Regions from separate parts of the Bradyrhizobium symbiodeficiens genome, predicted to be linked through region 2. Evidence: riboswitches for the same ligand, from Rfam matches in the RefSeq annotation. Region 2 holds a riboswitch; the other holds the start of a gene.
The links. A riboswitch is a leader RNA that binds a small molecule or an ion and turns the genes downstream of it on or off. The one in region 2 is predicted to bind S-adenosylmethionine.
Positions count from the first base shown of each region.

Region 1: linked by a shared signal. The riboswitch ahead of CIT39_RS31840 (O-succinylhomoserine sulfhydrylase) and the one ahead of metX (homoserine O-acetyltransferase MetX) in region 2 are both predicted to bind S-adenosylmethionine.

Region 1 is NZ_CP029427.2:6,736,005-6,740,210, reverse strand. Features, by position in the region: gene CIT39_RS31845 (SGNH/GDSL hydrolase family protein) at 1-758, shown strand, start outside; gene CIT39_RS31840 (O-succinylhomoserine sulfhydrylase) at 885-2,072, opposite strand; SAM riboswitch at 2,147-2,226, opposite strand; gene CIT39_RS31835 (2'-deoxycytidine 5'-triphosphate deaminase) at 2,307-3,443, shown strand; gene CIT39_RS31830 (PAS domain S-box protein) at 3,584-4,000, shown strand; gene CIT39_RS31825 (hypothetical protein) at 4,108-4,206, shown strand, end outside.
Region 2 is NZ_CP029427.2:910,650-914,855, forward strand. Features, by position in the region: gene hisC (histidinol-phosphate transaminase) at 1-506, opposite strand, end outside; gene CIT39_RS04245 (chorismate mutase) at 543-1,391, opposite strand; SAM riboswitch at 1,548-1,627, shown strand; gene metX (homoserine O-acetyltransferase MetX) at 1,719-2,915, shown strand; gene metW (methionine biosynthesis protein MetW) at 2,917-3,579, shown strand; gene CIT39_RS04260 (alpha/beta fold hydrolase) at 3,718-4,206, opposite strand, start outside.

The sequences.
Region 1 (4,206 bases), 1.2 Mb from region 2:
AGGTCGCGAAGTCCGCCGCCGATATTTTCAGCCGCGTGCCATGCCTGCCGCCGAAGGGTGGTACGAAGGCGATGGGCTCGCTGCCGCATGTCGCGGGCAAGCTCGTCGCCGGCAAGCCCGTCGTCATCGTCGCGTTCGGCTCGTCGTCGACCGCGGGCTTCGGTGCGACCTCACCGGAGTTTAATTATCCGAACCGTCTTGCCGCACAGTTGCGCCGGCAATATCCGACCGCCGACATCACCGTCGTCAATGCCGGCGTCGGTGGCGAGGACGCGCCCGAGATGATGAAGCGCCTCCAGAGGGAGGTGATCGACGTGCACCCGGATCTCGTGATCTGGCAGGTCGGCACCAACGCCGTACTGCGCAATCTCGATCCCGGCGAGACCGCAAAGCTGGTCGAGGAGGGCATCGGCCGCATCCAGGCCGCCGGCGACGCCGACATCGTGCTGGTCGATCCGCAATATTCGCCGGCCGTCAACCAGCGCGCCGAAAGCGCCGGCAGGATGGTGAAGCTGCTCGGCAAGGTCGCCGAGCTCCGTCACGTCGGCATCTTCCCGCGCTTCGAAGTGATGCGCGAGTGGCACGAGAAGCAGGCCATTCCGGTCGAGGGCTTCGTCATCGCCGACGGCCTGCACATGAACGATTGGGGCTACGCCTGTTTCGCCCAGCTGCTCGGCGACGATATCATCCGCTCCGTCGGCCAGATCAAGCTGGGCGTGAACGTGCCGGCCGACGTGCGGACGTATCGGCCGATGTAAGACGGTGCCGTAGGGTGGGCAAAGGCGCGCCCTTCGCGCGCCGTGCCCACGATCTCGTCATTGTCATCGAGAATGGTGGGCACGGCGCAAGCGCGCCTTTGCCCACCCTTCGAGACCTTCACCCCCTCACGCCTTCTCCAGCGCCGCCGTCAGATCCTCGATCAGATCATCGGCATGCTCCAGCCCCGCCGAGAAGCGAATGAAGCCTTCGCTGATGCCAAGTGCGGCGCGGTCCTCCGGCTTCAGGCGCTGATGCGTCGTGGTCGCCGGATGGGTGACGAGGCTCTTGGCGTCGCCGAGATTGTTCGAGATCTTCGCCAGCTTCAATTCGTTGAGCACGCGGAACGCCGCCTGCTTGCCGCCCTTGACCTCGAAGCCGACCAGCGTCGAGCCGCCGCGCATCTGCTTCTTCACCAGCGCCGCCTGCGGATGATCGGCGCGGCCCGGGAAGACCAGCCGCGAGATCTTCGGATGGCTCGCCAGCACGTCGGCGATGCGCGCGGCGGTCTCGGTCTGCGCGCGCACGCGCACGCCCAGGGTCTCCAGGCCCTTGAGCAGGACCCAGGCGTTGAACGGCGAGATCGACGGGCCGGTCTGGCGCATGAAGTTGTGGATGTGCTCGGCGATGAAGGCCTCGGACGACAGGATGATGCCGCCGAGGCAGCGACCCTGGCCGTCGATATGCTTGGTCGCGGAATAGACCACGACGTCGGCGCCGAGCGCGAGCGGGCTCTGCCAGATCGGCGTCGCGAACACGTTGTCGACGACGAGCCGTGCGCCGGCCTTGTGCGCGATCTCGGCGATGGCAGGAATATCCAGCACGTCGAGCGTCGGGTTGGTGGGGCTCTCCAGGAAGAACGTCTTGGTGTTGGGCTTCACCGCGCGTTGCCATTCGTCGAGATTGGCTCCGTCGACCAGCGTGGTCTCGATGCCGTAGCGCGGCAGCAGGTCCTGCACGACGTAGAGGCACGAGCCGAACAGCGCGCGGGAGGCGACCAGATGATCGCCCGCCTTGAGCGGCGCCAGGATCGCGGTCGTCACCGCGGCCATGCCTGTTGCCGCCGAGCGGGCGGCTTCGGCGCCTTCGAGCTCGATCATGCGGCGCTCGAACATCGCGATGGTGGGATTGGAATAGCGCGAATAGATGAAGCCCGGATCCTCGCCCTTGAACCGCGCTTCGCATTGCTCGGCGGTGTCGTAGACATAGCCCTGGGTCAGGAACAGCGCCTCCGACGTCTCGCCAAACTGCGAGCGCAGGGTGCCGGAATGGACCAGGCGGGTTTCGGGACGGTAGTTGGTGGTCGACTTCGACATAGGTACCTCCGACATGACCGTCTCGTCGAAAACGGTCACAAAAAAACCGGCCTGGATATATCCACGGGCCGGGATCACAGAGGTCCCCGGCCTGTTTAGCGACTTATTTAACGTGGCTGCAAGCCGGCCGGCTCAAATCACCACGGGATAAGTGATGCTCATATTCCGCAATGCCCTTTCCGTCAAGGCGTCCATCGGATAGCCGTAAAAGACTTGTATTTCCGGCATGTCTGGATGCATCTGACCCCCGATGAGGACCCCCGGTTGACGTTCACGGTCGCGCCCGACGCCAATGGTATCCTGCCCGACCGCATGATCGCGGCGATGGCGGCGGCAGGCCTCATCCTGCCCGCCTATGATTTCGTCGAGAGCCAGATCCAGCCGGCGAGCCTCGATCTGCGTCTCGGCGACATCGCCTATCGCGTCCGCGCCAGCTTCCTGCCCGGTCCCGGTGCCACCGTCGCCGAGCGGATCGACGAATTGAAGCTGCACGAATTCAGCCTCGCCGACGGCGCCGTGCTTGAAACCAACTGCGTCTACATCGTGCCGCTGCTGGAGAGCCTCGCGCTGCCGCCTGAGATCGTCGCGGCCGCGAACCCGAAGAGCTCCACCGGCCGGCTCGACGTCTTCACCCGCGTGATCGCTGACGGCACCCGCCGCTTCGACATGATCGGCGCCGGCTATCACGGCCCGCTCTATGCCGAGATCAGCCCGAAGACGTTTCCGGTGCTGGTCAGCGAGGGCTCGCGTCTGAGCCAGGTGCGCTTCCGCACCGGCGACGCCATCCTCAACCCCGACGAGCTCGATGCCTTGCACGCCGCCGAGCGCCTCGTCGACGTCGACGATGCCGATCTCTCCGGCGGCGTCGCCGTCTCCGTCGATCTCTCCGGCGAAAGGGCAAACGGCTTCGTCGGCTACCGCGCCAAGCGCCACACCGGCGTCGTCGACGTCGATCGTCGCGCCGGGTATTCCGTCGAGGACTTCTGGGAGCCGATCTCGGCCCGCCCCGACGGCAGCCTGATCCTCGATCCCGGCGAGTTCTACATCCTGGCCTCGAAGGAAGCCGTGCAGGTGCCGCCCGACTACGCGGCGGAGATGGTGCCGTTCGATCCGCTGGTCGGCGAATTCCGCGTGCACTATGCCGGATTCTTTGATCCCGGCTTCGGCTATGCCGGCGCGGGCGGATTGGGATCGCGCGCCGTGCTGGAGGTGCGTTCGCGCGAAGTGCCGTTCATCCTCGAGCACGGCCAGATCGTCGGCCGCCTCGTCTACGAGAAGATGCTGGCCCGCCCCGACGCGATGTACGGCCAGCGCATCGGCTCCAACTACCAGGCCCAGGGCCTCAAACTATCGAAGCATTTCCGGGTGTAGCGATATCGCGTAGCCCGGATGGAGCGAAGCGAAATCCGGGAAGGTCTCACTTGTGGCACGATCCCGGATTACGCAGAGCCTGTCATCGGGCGGCGCTCCGCGCCGACCCGGTGGCTCCATCCGGGCTACAAGGTGGTGACATGACCAACCCATCCGAACTCGACGCAAAGATCGCCGAAGACGTCGCGGATGCGCTGATCTATTCGGATCGCTCCGGCACGATCATGCGGTGGAATCGTGCAGCGGCGGCTCTGTTCGGCTTCTCCGCCACGGAAGCGCTCGGCCAGAATCTCGATTTGATCATTCCCGAGCATCTGCGTGCCGCGCACTGGAAGGGCTTTGAAGCTGCGCTGGCCACCGGCGCGATGAAGCTCGCGGGCAGGCCGACGCTGACCCGCGCGCTGCACAAGAGCGGACGCAAGCTCTACATCGAGATGACCTTTGCACTGGTGCGGGATTCCGGCGGCAACGTGCTGGGATCGGTGGCGATGGCGCGTGACGTCACCGAACGGGTCGAGCGAGAGCGCGCAGCCAAGGCGCCGCCGCAAACTTCGTGATGCGGAATTGGCGGGCGGCCGCGCAGGGCGCTCTGCACGGGCGTCATGTTGCTTGCCGGAAGGCGCGGTGACACACTCGATCGCAACAACGATCGGGAGCGAAACCAATGACCGACGCAGCTGACGCCGCGCAGGAAGCCCAATGGAAGCGCTGGCGCGCGGTCGCCGATCTCTATCACGCTTACTTCACGGGCCTCATCCTCACC
Region 2 (4,206 bases):
AACGGAATATAGGTCCCGGTCGGATTGTTGGGGTTGGCGAGCCAGACCAGCTTGGTCTTCGGCGTCACCGCCTTGAGAATGGCGTCGACGTCGCAGGTGAGGTTCTTTTCGGCCGCGACGACGTTCTTGGCGCCGACCGCCATGGTCGCGATCGGGTAGACTAGGAATCCGTGCGTGGTGGAGATCGCCTCGTCGCCGTGGCTGAGATAGGTGTGGGCGAGCAGATTGAGGATCTCGTCCGAGCCGGCGCCGCAGATGATGCGGTTGGGATCGAGCCCGAAAGAGCGGCCGATCGCCTCGCGCAGCACGCGCGAGGTCCCTTCCGGATAGTCTTCCAGGTGATCCGCCACGTTCTTGAACGCCTCGATCGCCTTGGGCGAGGGCCCGAACGGCGTCTCGTTGGCGGAGAGCTTGAACACCTTGCGGCCCGGCTCGGCGACCGGGCTCTTGCCGGGCGTGTAGGGCGCAATATCGAGAATGCCGGGATTCGGCACGGGGCGTGACATCTTGAACTCCGAAAATGGCGGGGCGCGGCGCGTGACTTACGATTTCGCCCCGGTCGGGGGCACCGTATAGCGCGTTGCGTGGCTGCCGACGAGGGCCGTGGAGCGCACCGAGGCCCCCGCTTCGATCAGGGCAGCCCTGATTTTGTCGATGCTGGTCGCGCTCGTGACCGAGACCAGCAGTGCGGCGCCGTCGAAGGCGGTATCGGGCACCGCCACGATTTCGGCGAGCGGCGACAGGGCGCGCGCCACCTCCGCGTTCCAGCCGGACACGCGCACGCTGAAGGTCTCGACCTCGGTCACCAGGGCGCTGTCGGGGACGCGCGAGATCGCGAACACCGGCAGTGCGGCCGGATGGTCGGCGCGCTCGACGAACGGCATGCGCGCGATGATCTTCGGCGCGCCTTTTTCCTCGAGCGAGAGCCACCACGGCGTGCGGCTGGAGGTCGCCGAGACCAGCGCCAGGTCGCCCTTGGATTTCGCCACCGCCTCGACCGCGGCCTGCGCGCTGAAATGCGCGACGTAAGGCACGGTGAAACCAAAATGGAAGCGCGCGGAATCGCGCATCGCCGGCTCGCTCACGGAGATGTCGGCATGCACGGAGAACGGCGCCTGCACGTAAGTGAACGTCGAGATGATGACGCGCCAGATGCTCTCGACCGTGTCGAGCGGCAGGATGCCGCGATGCCGCTGCACGAGGTCGCGCATCATGGCGGCCTCGCGCGCCGGGCGGAACGCCGAGCCGACCTCCTGGGTCTGCTTCACCTGGATCAGGCGGTCGATGATGTCGCCACGCTGCATCAACAGGCGATGCATGCCGTCGTCGATCGCGTCGATCTCCTTGCGCAGTTCCTGCAGCGATGGTGGCGCGGGCGGAATTTGGGACATGTCTGGCTGTCGATTGTTACGATGAGAATGCCCTGATTAGGCAGTCGGGGCCGCGAAAGCAAAGAGAAATGAGGCTGCTTTTCGCCGAAGGCGCAGCCGGCGAACTTGGTCGGTCCGGGCCGCGACTTGACGAAAACCGCCCAAGACGGTAGCTTTTGCCCGTTCCGTGGTCATTTGAGCCGGCCGGCTTGCAGCCACGTTAAAAAACTCGCTAAACAGGCCGGGGACGTTTTCGATCCCGGCCGAACCTTTCGTTCAGGCCGGGTTTTTCATGGCCTGATTTCAAATGCGGTCTCGAGCCCGACCGCAAACGAGGTCGATGGTCAGATGGGTGACGTCAAATCGATACCGAGTCCTGCGATCAGCGCCGACGAGCGATCGCACGAGGTGGATCATCCAAGTTCGCAGGTCGCACATTTCGGCGCCGAGCAGCCGCTACGGCTCGATTGCGGCGTCGATCTCACCCCGTTTCAGATCGCCTACCAGACCTATGGCGAACTCAACGCCGATCGCTCCAACGCGGTGCTGATCTGCCATGCGCTGACCGGCGATCAGCATGTCGCCAACGTGCACCCCGTCACCGGCAAGCCCGGCTGGTGGGAGACGCTGGTCGGTCCCGGCCGCCCCATCGATCCCAAGCACTACTTCATCATCTGCTCCAACGTGATCGGCGGCTGCATGGGCTCGACCGGGCCGGCGTCGATCAATCCCGCCACCGGCAAGGTCTGGGGCCTGGAATTCCCCGTCATCACCATCCCCGACATGGTGCGCGCGCAGGCCATGCTGATCGACCGGCTCGGCATCGACACGCTGTTCGCGGTGGTCGGCGGCTCGATGGGCGGCATGCAGGTGCTGCAATGGACCGCGGCCTATCCTGCTCGCGTGTTCTCCGCGCTGGCGATTGCCTGCGCGACGCGGCACTCGGCGCAGAACATCGCCTTCCACGAGCTCGGCCGTCAGGCCGTGATGGCCGATCCCGACTGGCACGGTGGCGGCTATGCCGATCAGGGCATCCATCCGCATCGCGGGCTGGCGGTGGCTCGGATGGCCGCGCACATCACCTATCTCTCCGACGCCGCGCTGCATCGCAAGTTCGGCCGGCGCATGCAGGACCGTGAGCTGCCGACCTTCTCGTTCGACGCCGACTTCCAGGTCGAGTCCTATCTGCGCTACCAGGGCTCGTCGTTTGTCGAGCGCTTCGACGCCAACTCCTATCTCTATCTGACGCGCGCGATGGACTATTTCGACATCGCCGCCGACCATGGCGGCGTGCTCGCGAAGGCGTTCGCGGAAATCAAGACCCGCTTCTGCGTGGTCTCCTTCACCAGCGACTGGCTGTTCCCGACCTCGGAATCGCGCGCGCTGGTGCATGCGCTGAATGCGTCGAGCGCGCGGGTGTCGTTCGCCGAGATCGAGACCGATCGCGGCCACGACGCCTTTCTGCTCGACGTGCCCGAATTCCTCGATATCTCCCGCGCTTTCCTGCAATCGGCAGGCAAGGCGCGCGGACTGAAGGATGGCTAGCATGTCCGTGCAGGAAGTATTGCCGCTGGGCGGCGTCGCGACCGGGCAGTCCGGTGATTTTCGCACCGATCATCGGCTGGTGGCCGAGATGGTCAAGCCCGGCTCGAAAGTGCTCGATGTCGGTTGCGGCGAGGGCGATCTGCTTCAGTTGCTGGAAACCCGCGGCATCGACGGCCGCGGCATCGAACTGTCGCGCGAGGGCGTCAACCGCTGCGTCGCCAAGGGGCTCGCGGTGGTGCAGGGAGATGCCGACACCGACCTCGTCAACTATCCGGATGACGCCTTCGACTACGTGATCCTGTCGCAGACGCTGCAGGCAACACGGCAGCCGCGCGTGGTGCTGGAGAATCTGCTGCGCATCGGCCGCCGTGCCATCGTCTCGTTCCCGAATTTCGGCTTCTGGAAGATGCGGCTCCAACTCCTGATCGGCGGCCACATGCCGCGCACCGAGAATCTGCCGGCGACCTGGTACGACACCGCCAACATCCATTTCTGCACCATCAAGGATTTCGTCGAGCTCTGCGACGAGATCAACGTCAAGATGGAGCGCGCCATCGCGCTCGATCTCTATGGTCGCCCGATCCCGCTGAACCTGCCATGGTGGGTGTGGAACATGTTCGGCGAGCAGGGCGTGTTTCTGCTCAGCAGGGGCGGGGGGAAGTGACGCTGTAGGCGTCATTCCGCGGCGCGCGTAGCGCGAGCTATGATGCGCAATTGCGCATCTGAGAATCCATCGCGCAACAGTATTTATGGTCTTATGGATTCCGGGGCTGCGCCTTCGGCGCATACCGGAATGACGGCTCTAATGCGCCGCCAGCGACCGCGGATCGCGCACCGGCCATCTTCCCGCTTCCACCAGCGTCACGAACCGCGCCACCGTCTCGTTGAACAGCGCGGGCTCTTCGAGGTTGAGCACGTGGCCCGACTTCGGAAACATCGCGAGCCCGGCCGCCGGCAGATGCTGCTTCAGGAACAGGCTCGGTCCGACGCAGGGATCGTCCTCGTCACCGCAGACGATCAGCGCCGGCGTGGACGCTTTCTTGATCGCATCCGTCATCGTGTAGATCGAGGGGCGGCCGCCCTGGAAGCCACGCATCGTGTTTGCCGATCCCTTGGAATCGTGCCGCGCCAGCGCGGCGTAGAAATCGGCATGGCCGCGGGGGTCCTTCACCAGGAAGGGAATCCGGCTCGGCGCCTCGCGCGTGACTTTCGCGACCTCGGCGGAGCCCAGCGTCTCGAACTGCTCGGCATTGGCGCGGCACTGCTTGCGCCAGGCCTCCAGATTCTCGAT